Linked DNA regions of Prochlorococcus marinus str. MIT 0919. The protein of the gene in region 2 interacts with the protein of the main gene of each other region in a pairwise test. Links are inferred from orthologs where the notes say so. Each region holds a gene or a part of one and is shown on either strand. Other genes may lie near its edges. The genes, in order: def and O5635_RS06165.

Region 1 (6,539 bases), 160 kb from region 2 along the record:
TTTTAGAACCAATAGTATCAATTCTGGATGAAACAGATTCTGGCTTAGATATAGATTCTTTAAGAATAGTTTCTCAAGCTATTAATAAATTATCCACAAAAAAAACATCTACAATATTAATTACCCACTATAAAAGACTACTTGATGAAATTAAACCTGACTTCGTGCATATCATGAATGAAGGTAAGATTATTAAAACAGGAACAATAGATCTTGCAATTGAACTGGAAAAAGGTGGCTTTAAAAGAATCCAAGATTCACAACAAGATAAGAAATGATTAAAAATTCAATAAAAGAATGGGTAGACAAACTCCCAGAGAATAAAGGCTTCTTAACAAAAAGCCAAGAAAAAGCCAAAAAGCAATTAAATCAATATGGTCTGCCAAGCAAAACTTCTGAAGAATGGAAGTTTACAGATATAAAAAAATTAAAACATATGTTATCAATGCCTATCAATGATTTACAAGAAAATATTAGTTTTGCAAGAATGCCTGAAACAGCAAGTAATTCCTTTAGGGTGCAATTAGATTTTAGTATAGAAGAAATAAAGCAGTCTGCTCTTCCTAAAGGAATTAGTCTTCTAGACTCTAAGGAAATTGAATCATTGGCAAAAAAAATATATGCAAACTCTTCATCTAGCTGGACAATGGCAATTAATCAAGCATCATCCAGTTATATATTAGGAATCAAAGTATCAGCTGAAAATAAGCACTCACTGGAAGTTATTGTGCCTACAATTAAGAGTCAATTAACATCTACTAGAGTGTTGATTTTACTAGAAAAAAATGCAAAGCTTGATTTACTAGAAATTATATCAGGAGAAAATAATGCAGCTCAAAGTCACTTGACAGAAATATACTTAGAAGAAAATGCACGAATTAATCATGGTTTAATTGCCATAGGTAATGATTCATTATCTCTATTAGCCAAGCCCTCAATATTGCAAGATAAAAACAGTGATTATTCCTTGCACTTTATGCAAGAGGGTTGGGGGTTAAGCAGAATAGAACCTTCTATCAAGCAATTAAAAGGTCTTGCAAAATCTAGGTTAAATGGTCTGCAAATCTCAAGGGATGATCAACAGCTATCTACACATACATATGTAAAGTTCAATGGTCCTGGAGGCAGCTTGGAGCAATTGCAAAAGGCTATAGCTTTTAATAGCTCACACTCTATCTTTCATGGTGTAATTGATGTTCCAAAGGTTGCTCAAAAAACTAAAGCCTCTCAATTGAGCAAAAATCTTCTTTTATCTGAAAAAGCAGAGATCAATACAAAGCCAGAATTAAAAATTATCGCAGATGATGTTTCATGCACCCATGGTGCAACTATTAGTCAATTAGAAGAAGAAGAGCTTTTCTATATAAACAGTAGGGGTATTAATAGAAATGATGCCTCATTATTAATTCTTGCAGGATACGCAAAAGAGATTGTCCAAAATATTCCTTTACAACCTAAAAGGTGGGCCTTTTTAAATAATCTTTTAGCTATTTAAAAAAAACAATGCAAAAGAAAAATAATATCGCTGAAATTACAAGGATTGATTTCCCTTTAATATCCAATAATAAAAATCTTATTTACTTAGATCATGCCGCTACAAGTCAAAAACCATATAAAGTAATTGATGCTCTAAAGTATTACTATGAATTTGATAATGCAAATGTTCATAGGGGTGCACATCAATTAAGCTGTAGGGCGACCAAAGCATTTGAAAATGCTCGTGATATAACTGCAGGGTTTATTAATGCTGAATCTAGTAGAGAAATTGTTTTCACTAGAAATGCAACTGAAGCAATAAATTTAGTAGCTTATTCATGGGGAGATTCAAATTTAAAAGAAGGCGATGAAATATTAATTAGTTTAATGGAACACCATAGCAATATAGTACCTTGGCAACTTTTAGCAAAAAGAAAAAAATGTATAATTAAATATATAGGGATTACACATAATGGAGAATTAGATATTGATGATGCCTTTTCAAAAATAAATGAAAAAACTCGTATTTGCAGTATTCAACATGTAAGTAATGTTCTTGGCTGTTGCAATCCTATTAATAAAATTGCAGAAAAGGTACATAATTTTGGGGCTTTAATTATGATTGATGCTTGCCAAAGTTTAGCTCATCAACCTATCAATGTAAGGGATTTAAAAATAGATTTTCTTGCTGGTTCAGCGCATAAATTATGTGGTCCTACTGGGAGTGGCTTTTTATGGGCCAAAGAAAAAACTCTTGAGAATATGCCCCCATTTCTAGGTGGAGGTGAAATGATTCAAGATGTTTCTCTAGATAGTGCTACCTGGGCTGATTTGCCACATAAATTCGAAGCAGGAACACCTGCCATAGCAGAGGCTATAGGGATGGGAGCCGCATTAAAATATCTACAATCTATTGGACTACATAATATAAAAAGTTATGAGCGAGAGCTTACGGAATATCTATTTAAAAAATTAGAGCTTATAGAAGATATTTATATAATGGGTCCAAGGCCTGACAAAGATATTAATCGCGCTCCACTGGCAACTTTTACAATCAAAAATATACATTCAAATGATATTGCATCCTTACTAGATGCTAACAATATTTGCATTAGAAGTGGACATCATTGCTGTCAGCCATTGCATAAATTTTTTGGAATCAATTCCTCAGCAAGGGCAAGTCTTAATTTCACATCTACAATAAATGAAATTGACCTCTTTGTTGAACAATTAATTTCAGTTATTAACCTGTTGAAAGACAATTCCTAAATTAAAAGATGCTTCCTAAAAAAAGATTCCGTTTTCTTTAAAACATCAACGCGTGTATTACCATTTCGAAAACCATGTCCTTCATTTTTATAAGTATACAATTCAACAGGTATATTTCTTGAGTCTAAATTCTGAAAGATGTTAATAGTTTGCTCAGGTAAAACTACTTGATCCTTCATACCCTGAAAAAGAATTAGAGGAGAATCTATTTTTTCTACATTATTAATTGGTGATCTGCTTTCATATAATTTTGAATAAGTTTCAAATTTACCTACCAAATAATCCAAATAATATTCTTCAAAACGATGTGTTGATTTTTGCATGGCAATAAGGTCACTCACAGGATATTTACAAGAAGCAACCTTAAAAGTTTTTGTAAAGCATAAACAACATAAGGCAGTAAAACCCCCTGCACTAGAACCTTCTATAGCAATCAAGTTTTGATCAACTTTTCCAGCCTCTACTAATTCCAGGGCTGCAGCTGAACAATCCACCACATCGGCCTCACCCCATTTATTTTTCAATCGATCACGATATGCTCTCCCAAATCCTGATGATCCCGAGTAATTAACATCCAAAACGGTCCATCCTCTAGAAGTCCAGAACTGAATTTCCAAATCCAAGCCACTATTAGTCATAGAAGTAGGGCCACTATGAGCTTTAACTAAAAGAGGTGAATATGCAGATCTACCTTGAATTGGAGGGTAATACCAAGCATGAGTCATTGCGCCTCCAAAGCCTTTAAACCAAAATGATTGAGCCGAACTAATGTCCGCACTATTTAAGAGATTTTCCTTAGAAGCTTGATGTTTCCATTCTCCTGTCTTCAAATCAACCTCAAGCAATCCAGGACTCGTATAAGAATTACTCGCAATTGCAACTGCTTTATGTCGTTCAGAGCTTAAAGAACTCAGATTATGAAAAGGCAGTTGAATTTTTTGAACTATCCCTTGCTTATCCAAAGTTTGCATGGACCATTTGGCCTCTTCACAACCTAGAGCAAGAATTCCATTCTCTATTGGAGAAATAGTTGAAATACCAGAAATCCACTGTGGAGATGCCAACTCAACTTTCATTGGCCATAGTTTGTGAAAGTCAGCAAAATGTTCTTCTGATATGTCAGCTGCTATAACAGCCAAATTCCACCATCCGGAGCTTTCTTCTGCAAGAACCAACTGTCCGTTTGTTAACCATATAGGTTGAAAAATAGAGTTTTGTTCTGTATTAAAGTCCTTTATCTTTTGCAAGATAGAAGGAAAAAATAATTCCCCCATACCATCTAATAAGCCCAAGCAAATTTGACTTGAATCCCAAGGCATATAAGGATTTTGCCATTCAACCCATGACAGTTTTTTTGCATCAGGGCTTAATGATGGATAACCAATAAAATCAGTTGCTTTATAAAGAATTTGTGGTGCTTGATATGCAGCATCTAAAGAAAAACAAACTAAGTAGTCTTGCTTGTTTTTTTCCATAACTCCTATCCATCTATTCCTCTCCAAATCAATCAAGCCATCTGCCACTATGTAACCCTCCTGAACACATAAACAAATTGGAGTAGAACTTTCTTTTATCTCTGTTACTTGGCCATGAGAACTACTCTCCTGAAAGCTCCACTTTTGAAGCCATAGACCTTGATCAATATCGTCAATCCAAGTGATGATCAACTCATTACCTAAATTGGCACATGCATATTCACCGCCGCCATAACCATGCAAACGACTTTTAATGTTGACAGTGTTTGATGTGAGTTCCTTCGATACAAAGTTTGAATTGCCCCAAGGTCTAGCCATTAAGGTTGTTCTCCCTTGTTCATAAGGGCGTTGCTCTAACCAAATAATCCAATTTCTTATTAATTTGGGAGATTTAATTTTTGGAATTTGACCCAAAGCAAACTCTGCATCTATAAATTTTTGATTTTTTGATGAGTGTTTTTTATCCATACCATCTTAAAAATGAGTAAAGTCTGTAATAGCTTTAAGAATTTCGCCTTGGCTAGGAATTTTGCTCAACTCGCAAAAAACGCAGAAAAAGGCGGAAGCAATATTCTTGTTTCTAAAGAACCTACGGAAAAACCATCACTAGAGATCCATACATTAGGCAACCTTGGCTTACGACAATCCGCAAAACGCATTAGCAAAGTTGATGATTCTATAAGAACAATAATTAAAAAGATGCTTCACAGCATGTATTCAGCAAAAGGAATTGGCTTAGCAGCTCCGCAAGTAGGAATCCATCAGCAACTTCTAGTAATAGATTTAGATATTGAAAACTCCACCACTCCGCCAATTATTTTAATTAATCCAGAAATAACAGAATTTAGCGCTTCAATAGAAACATATGAAGAGGGATGCTTAAGCATCCCTGGTGTTTATCTCAATGTAATTAGGCCATCCTCTATCAAATTAAATTATCGCGATGAAATGGGGCGACCTAAAAAACTCAGCGCCGATGGCCTTTTATCACGTTGTATTCAGCATGAAATGGATCATCTCAATGGAGTTTTATTTGTAGATAGAGTGACCAATCAAGAAGATTTAAATAAAGAATTAACAGAGCATGGTTTTCAACAAAAGGATGTGATGTCGATACCATAAAGGCATAAACTGATCATTTTGAAGAAACTCAATTGATACGAAATAGCTTTTGCTATAATTAAATGCTTATTTAGATTATTGAATGGCTCAGGTTACTGTTGGAGAAAACGAAGGTATTGAATCGGCTATTCGTCGTTTCAAAAGGCAAGTGTCAAAAGCAGGTATTTTTATGGATATAAAGCGCCTCAGGCACCATGAAACTCCTGTTGAAAAATACAAGAGAAAACAATTACAAAGACACAGGCGTAGATAAGAGCATTTCTGAAGATGCACAAAATAGAGTGAAATTACTCTTTTAAGGAAATTAGAATTTAGCCAAAATAAGTTTAGAGATTGAACTAAGCAATGCCTAAACCTCTTCAAAGCCTAAAGTCTTGGCTAGCTGAAGCCCTGGAGTTCACCATTGGAAGTCCAACGTCCCATAATGATTTGCCCCCTGCCATAGGTCCACAGCCTTATCGAGATAAGCCCATAAAAATTCACTAATATCAATTTGGTTACGTAAAAGCTTTTTGATGGCAGAAGAAACTATTTTTGGTCGGATTCTTCAAGGAGAGATTCCTTGTGATGAAATATATAGTGACGCTGAATGCTTAGCTTTTCGTGACATACAACCACAAGCACCTGTCCATTTTCTTGTTATCCCAAGGAAACCATTAACAAGCCTTAAAGCAGCTGGTCATGAGGACTGCAAATTATTAGGACATTTATTATTAGTTTCTGCACAAGTAGCCCAAGCAGAAAAATTGAGCAATTGGCGAACAATTATCAATACTGGAGCCGAAGCTGGCCAAACTGTTTTTCATTTACATATCCATGTTATTGGTGGAAGAAAGCTAAATTGGCCTCCTGGCTAAACTTGCTTCTGACTCTTATTACACCTTCAATTAACATAGAGACCTTGGTGGTTGAAATTTTTAGAGGGTAGGGACCAAAATTATCAACTGGTCAAAATTTGGTAGAAAACTTCTTTTATTAGGATCTATACAAAATTTGCTTTTGTCCTTTTTTGGAAGCTAGAAACTCTTAATCTCTTTCAAAGATATAGAATTCAAATTAATTAGTTCTCCTAAATCAATAGAGACAAAGATATAACCATGGCCAAATCACCGATTTCAAAAATAGAAAATCTTAAAGGTCAGCTTTCAAAATTAAGGCGTTTAACACAGCCTTTCTTTTTACCTTTAGAACAAAACA
Region 2 (6,435 bases):
CAAATTAACTCTAGGTGGAGCAACCATGGCACCATCAGTGCTGACAGCAACTAAAAGCGTAATCACTCCATCCTCAGCCAATTGTTGGCGTTCTTTTAAAACACGCGCATCAACAATCCCATTTCTAGAAGCATCTAAAAGCTCTATACCAGCCTTTACAGGCTGTCCTTTTTTAAGTGAATCTGGTGTGAGCTCTACAACATCTCCATTCTCAAGAATCAGAATATTATTTTCCGGAACTCCCATTGTCTGAGCACTTTTACTATGACAAACAAGCATTCTGTGTTCACCATGAACGGGGACGAAATATTTTGGCTTGGTTAAAGCAAGCATTAACTTTTGATCTTCTTGAAAACCATGACCCGAAACATGAATACCTTCTCCTTTTCCATAAACAACTTTTGCACCTAGTTTCATAAGGCGGTCAATTGTATTTACAACGGAAATGGTGTTACCGGGGATAGGGCTGGCTGAAAAAATTATTGTGTCACTTGTTTTTACTTGAACATGTTGATGATCTCCTCGCGATATACGACTTAAAGCAGCCAATGGTTCTCCCTGACTACCAGTCATTAATAGAAGTGTTTCTCTGTCAGGCATGTCACGAATTTGCTTAATTGGAACAAATAATTCATCTGGAGCCTTCATATATCCAATTTCTCTTGCTTTCGCAATTACGTTCAACATGGATCTACCCAGTAAACCAACCTTGCGGCCATGCTTTAAGGCAAGCTCCAAAATCATTGCAACACGATGAATTGAACTGGCAAATGTAGTAATAATTACTCGTCCTTGAGCATCTTCCAGATGACGCTCTAAGGCTGGGAAAACTGTTCGTTCTGAGGGACACCAACCTGGCACCTCAGCATTAGTCGAATCACTAAAAAGACATAAAACACCTTCCTCTCCATGATGAGCTAAACGTGCTAGATCAAAGTGCTCTCCATCTACTGGTGTGTGGTCAAACTTAAAGTCACCTGTAAAAATTATTGTGCCAACAGGAGTTTTTATTGCCAATGAAAAGCTATCAGCCATGGAATGTGTATTCCTAATAAACTCGACTGAAAAAGATTGGCCTACTTTGACAACATCTCTTGGACCGACCGTTTGAATTGTTGTTCGATCTGACACGCCTGCTTCTTCCATTTTTCCTTGCAACATTGACATCGCCAAACGAGGTCCATAAATAACTGGAATATTAAAATGCTTCAAATGATGAGAAATTCCGCCTATATGATCCTCGTGTCCATGAGTGACAATCATTCCCCTCATACGATGCTGGTTTTCTTTTAAATAACTTGTATCTGGCATTACAACATTGACTCCATGCATTCCATCACTTGGAAAAGCAAGGCCTGCATCAACCAACATCAAGTCATCACCATATTCAAAAACACATGTGTTTTTTCCTATTTCATGTAGTCCGCCCAGGGGAATAACTCTAAGCATTGGTTGTTTGTTCATAGGAAGTCTGGAAGAATTATTAGTGGAAGTAGAAGAATGTGAAAAGCTAGTCGACATTTGGATAAGTATTCGAGAAACAAACTCGTTTTTGAGTGAGACAAATCACTGTGCAAAGCCAATTTAAATAGAAAGCTTTTTATTAAATTTGTCCTAAGGATTTAATTATATCCATTAGGTCTTCTTTCATTTGTTTTTTTAAAGGAACCAAGGGGCTTCTAGGTGGTCCTACAGGCCATCCAATTAACTCAAGGGCTGCCTTAACCGGTATTGGATTAGTAGTGGCAAAAAGCGCCTGAAAAATTGGCTGTAACTGCTCATGATAACCAAGAGCTATTTCAACATTTCCAAATAAATATGCATCAATCATTCCTTTGATTTGTCTGCCTACAATATGACTAGCAACACTTACGACTCCCACTGCACCAACTGACATCATTGGTAAAAGGAGTGCATCATCACCACTGTAAATAGATAAGCTTGCGCCACATTGCATTCTTAAATCAGTTACTTCGCCAACGTTCCCGCTAGCCGCCTTGAAACTAATAATATTAGAGCAACTCATCAAACTTTTAACAGTTCTTGGCAGCAAAGAGCATCCTGTTCTACTGGGTATGTTGTAAAGCATTAAAGGCATTTCAGGTGCTGCGTTAGCAACAGCTCGAAAATGTGCCTCCAATCCTTCCTGAGGAGGTTTGTTGTAATAAGGCACAACCACCAAAGCCCCATCCGCACCCATATTGGAGGCTTTGGCAGTCGCTTCTATAGCTTCACTTGTGCTGTTGCTTCCTGTCCCAGAAAGGACTTTGATATTTTCTCCAACGGAGTACTTAACAGTTTGAAGAAGTTGGTATTGCTCATCCCAGCTCAATGTTGGAGATTCTCCTGTAGTTCCACAAACAACAATTCCATCGGATCCTTGTTCAACAAGAAAAGAAGCTAACCGCCCAGCCAAATTAAAATCAACATGGCCTTCTTGATCAAATGGAGTGACCATTGCAGTTAATAGGCGGCCAAAAGGGGCTGGAGATAAATCAGATTTTAAAATCATTAACTTGGTAATAAAAGTTCAGCGATTTGAATTGCATTCAATGCAGCACCTTTACGAATTTGATCACCACAAAGCCATAACTCCAAGCAATTTTCATTGCTTATATCCTGACGAATTCTGCCTACAGCAATTGAATCCTTACCCGTCACATCTATAGGCATAGGGAATCTATTAGCTTGATAATCTTCTATTAATTCAATTCCTTTAGCTTCAGCAAGGGCTTTTTTAGCAATTGCTACATCCAAAGGTTTCTCAAATTCAATATTTACAGCCTCAGAATGTGCTCTTAAAACTGGGACTCGAACACATGTTGCTGTGAGTGGCAATTGAGGTACACCCATAATTTTGCGAGTTTCATTAACCATCTTCATTTCCTCTTCACAGTAAGAATTTGCTGCTAAAGGTGAATTATGAAGAAAAAGGTTAAACGCTAAAGAATATGGAAGTACCTCACTTTTAACTTCTTTGTCATTCAAAACCTTTTGAGTTAAGTTTTTAAGTTCTGACATTGCTTTAGCACCAGCACCACTAGCAGACTGATATGTAGAAAGAACAACTCTTTTAATAGGAATCAAATCTGATAATGGCTTCAAAACAACAGTGAGCAAAATAGTTGTGCAATTAGGATTTGCAATCAAGCCCTGATGATTAAATGCATCTTCTGGATTAACTTCTGGAACAATTAAAGGAACATCATTATCCATTCGAAACGCACTGGAATTATCAATAAGAATTGCTCCGGAATCTTTAATAGCTTCTCTCCATTGCCTTGATATTGATCCACCGGCAGAGGCAAAAACCAGATCCAAACCGTTAAAACTACTCACTGCAACCTCTTCAATACTGAGAACTTGCGCTTTCCAAAACCTTTTTTCACCAGCCGATCGAGAAGAAGCAAGCAATCGTAAATTATTAATCGGAAAAGATCGGGCCTCTAACAAATCCAATAATTCCTGCCCAACCGCACCAGTAGCCCCTAGTACAGCAACGTTCAAAGGTCGATCAGGTAAACAATTTTTCAAAGACAAATGTGGTAGAACGAAAATTTTTGATGAACTTAAAGATAAAAATCTTTGAAAAAACCACTCAAAGATCTTCAGAAAATCTATAAAGGAACGATAGCTTTTAATAGTTTGCCTAACTCTTTCTTAATGTAATGAGCTAATGGGCTTCGTTTCTTAGTTAACCAATGAGCAATTCAACAGTAAAAGTAACAACCAAACCCCTGCCAGAGAGTCGATTAGCTGTTGAGCTGGAAATTCCTGCAGAACAATGCCAAAACAGCTTTAAAGAAGCTTTGTCGAGATTAAGCAGATCAGCCAACCTTCCAGGGTTTAGAAAAGGCAAAGCACCACAAGCAGTTCTGCTTCAGCAAATTGGAACAAAAAGAATCCAAGCATCGGCTTTGGAAAAACTGCTAGAAAGTGTCTGGAGCAAGGCTTTGAAAGATAACGATATAGAGCCTTTATGTGAACCTGAATTAGTTGGAGGTTTTGAGGCTTTATTAAATGGTTTTAACCCCAACTCAAATCTTTTGGTCACCTTAGAAACTGATATATCTCCAATCCCAAAGCTAAAAAATACCAAAGGACTCTCAGCGGAAGCAGAAACAATTGTCTTTGACGAAAAAAAAATTGACGAGATTTTAAAGCAATCTCAAAAACAGCTTGCAACCCTAATTCCAATTGAAAGTAGAGCGGCAAAAGCAGGTGATATTGCTGTAGTTAGTTTTGAAGGGAGCTTCGTAGATAATGACAATCCAATTGAAGGGGGTAAAAGTGAGTCTATGGATATTGAGTTAGAAAAAGGAAAAATGATTCCAGGGTTTATAGAAGGAATTATAAATATGAAAATAGATGAAAAAAAAGAAGTGACATGTGAATTCCCTAAAGATTATCCCCAAGAAGATGCAAAGGGAAGGAAAGCGAGTTTTAAAATTCATCTTAAAGCTTTAAAAGAAAGGGAGTTGCCACCCTTAGATGATGCTTTTGCAAAACAAACTAGTGAAAAGTCCAATATGAAAGATCTAAGGATTGAGCTAGAAGAAAGGCTAAAAAAAGATGCTATTAAAAAAACTTCTCAAAACCGTCAAGAAGCGCTTTTAAATGAACTTATTAAAGAACTAGAAGTGGAGCTTCCGAAAACACTTATCAATCAAGAGATACGCAATCTCATTGAACAAACAGCCAGGAACTTTGCGGAACAAGGAATAGATGTGAAGTCAACTTTTACCAGTGAACTTGTAAATAAATTAATGGATTCTTCAAAACCTGAAGCTATCGATAACCTTCGTCGTCACTTTGCATTAAATGCACTGGCAAAACAAGAGAGAATTGAAATTTCTGATCAAGAAGTAGAAAAGAAGTTCAAAGAAGTTCAGCGTGACTTAGCTAAAGAGAAAAATATAGACTTAAAAAGATTAAAAGACGCAGTATCTGAAGATCTACTTCATGAAAAACTCTTACTTTGGCTTGAGGAAAACAACACAATCATTGAAAAGACCTCAGACAAACCATCAAAAGCTAAGAACTCTAGTTCCAAATCCAGTGAAGGAAAAAGCTCAAAATCAAAAATAAAGGCTGATAAATCTCCTAATTCATAATGTAGGTTTTAGATTATTTCCATTCAATCATCAAAACCATTCACCCGGCCCACTAAGAAAATGAAGCATCCTATAAATAATTTTTGGCAAGGAGTGTATCCATTATCAGGCCCTGGAGTACTGCCAACTGTAGTCGAGCAATCTGGCAAAGGTGATAGAGCCTTTGATATTTACTCTCGCCTTCTCAGAGAAAGGATCATTTTTCTTGGAACTAATGTAAATGATCAAATTGCTGATGCATTAGTTGCTCAAATGCTTTTTCTTGAAGCTGAAGATCCAGAGAAAGATATTCAACTCTACATAAATTCTCCGGGAGGTTCTGTAACAGCGGGGCTAGCTATCTACGACACAATGCAACATGTTAATCCTGACATAGTTACTATCTGCTATGGCTTAGCCGCAAGCATGGGTGCTTTCTTATTGTCTGGGGGAACTAAAGGTAAAAGGATTTCTCTACCAAACTCAAGAATAATGATTCATCAACCTTTAGGCGGTGCACAAGGACAAGCAGTAGAAATTGAGATTCAAGCCAAAGAAATTCTTTTTCTTAAAGAAACCTTAAATCAACTCCTTGCAGAGCACACAGGTCAACCAATCGATAAAATTTCTGAAGACACTGACAGAGACCACTTTCTTTCCCCGCAAGAAGCGGTTGAATATGGCCTGATAGACAAAGTAATTAACAGCAACTAACTAAATAGGAATCATTAAGGAAAGCTGACGAAGCAGCAATTACTAACGATCCTATAAATAGGAGCTAACTTACTAGTCAGATCCTTTAACACTTTCAAACTCTTCTATTCTCGATGGCAAAATTTGAAGCCCATCTAAAATGTTCTTTTTGCGGAAAATCCCAAGAACAAGTTAGAAAGTTAATTGCAGGTCCAGGGGTATACATCTGCGATGAATGCATAGACCTTTGCAATGAGATCTTGGATGAAGAGTTAATCGATAATCAAGGGAAAAATAGGGAAACAGTTAATGCATCTAATAAAAATCAACCCGCAGTATCAAATACCAGTAAGCCTGCACCTACATTGGCTTCTATTCCCAAACCAATAGAAATCAAGGATTTCTTAGATAAGCAAGTGGTTGGGCAAGAAGTCGCCAAGAAAATACTTTCGGTAGCTGTCTACAATCATTACAAGAGACTTGCTTGGCAAGGGGATAGTCCAGACGAAAAAGACCTCACTACAACAAGATTGCATAAATCCAATATTTTGCTAATTGGTCCTACTGGTAGTGGTAAAACCCTTCTTGCTCAAACACTTGCAGAACTATTAGATGTTCCATTTGCTGTTGCAGATGCCACTACATTGAC

The links.
Region 1: the proteins of O5635_RS06165 (region 2) and def interact in binary tests that used the Escherichia coli proteins (3 or more experiments, as listed by UniProt). The link is inferred for Prochlorococcus marinus str. MIT 0919 from one-to-one orthologs.

Annotation. Positions count from the first base shown.
Region 1 is NZ_CP114779.1:1,265,750-1,272,288, reverse strand. Bases 3,573-6,539 are described here. They hold def (peptide deformylase), read left to right. Parts: upstream 3,573-4,736; coding sequence 4,737-5,342; downstream 5,343-6,539. Other genes in these bases: O5635_RS06890 (ABC transporter ATP-binding protein/permease), read left to right, coding at 6,440-6,539; O5635_RS06895 (histidine triad nucleotide-binding protein), read left to right, coding at 5,858-6,199; rpsU (30S ribosomal protein S21), read left to right, coding at 5,425-5,595; O5635_RS06910 (alpha/beta hydrolase family protein), read right to left, coding at 3,573-4,688. Also shown: Fe-S cluster assembly ATPase SufC, read left to right, coding at 1-278; Fe-S cluster assembly protein SufD, read left to right, coding at 275-1,495; O5635_RS06915 (SufS family cysteine desulfurase), read left to right, coding at 1,504-2,745; more of O5635_RS06910, read right to left, coding at 2,742-3,572. UniProt on the Escherichia coli protein: Removes the formyl group from the N-terminal Met of newly synthesized proteins. Requires at least a dipeptide for an efficient rate of reaction. N-terminal L-methionine is a prerequisite for activity but the enzyme has broad specificity at other positions.
Region 2 is NZ_CP114779.1:1,102,583-1,109,017, forward strand. Bases 1,527-4,389 are described here. They hold O5635_RS06165 (aspartate-semialdehyde dehydrogenase), read right to left. Parts: upstream 3,541-4,389; coding sequence 2,512-3,540; downstream 1,527-2,511. Other genes in these bases: dapA (4-hydroxy-tetrahydrodipicolinate synthase), read right to left, coding at 1,604-2,512; tig (trigger factor), read left to right, coding at 3,702-4,389. In the rest of the region: O5635_RS06155 (ribonuclease J), read right to left, coding at 1-1,521; more of tig, read left to right, coding at 4,390-5,114; ATP-dependent Clp endopeptidase proteolytic subunit ClpP, read left to right, coding at 5,175-5,807; ATP-dependent protease ATP-binding subunit ClpX, read left to right, coding at 5,921-6,435.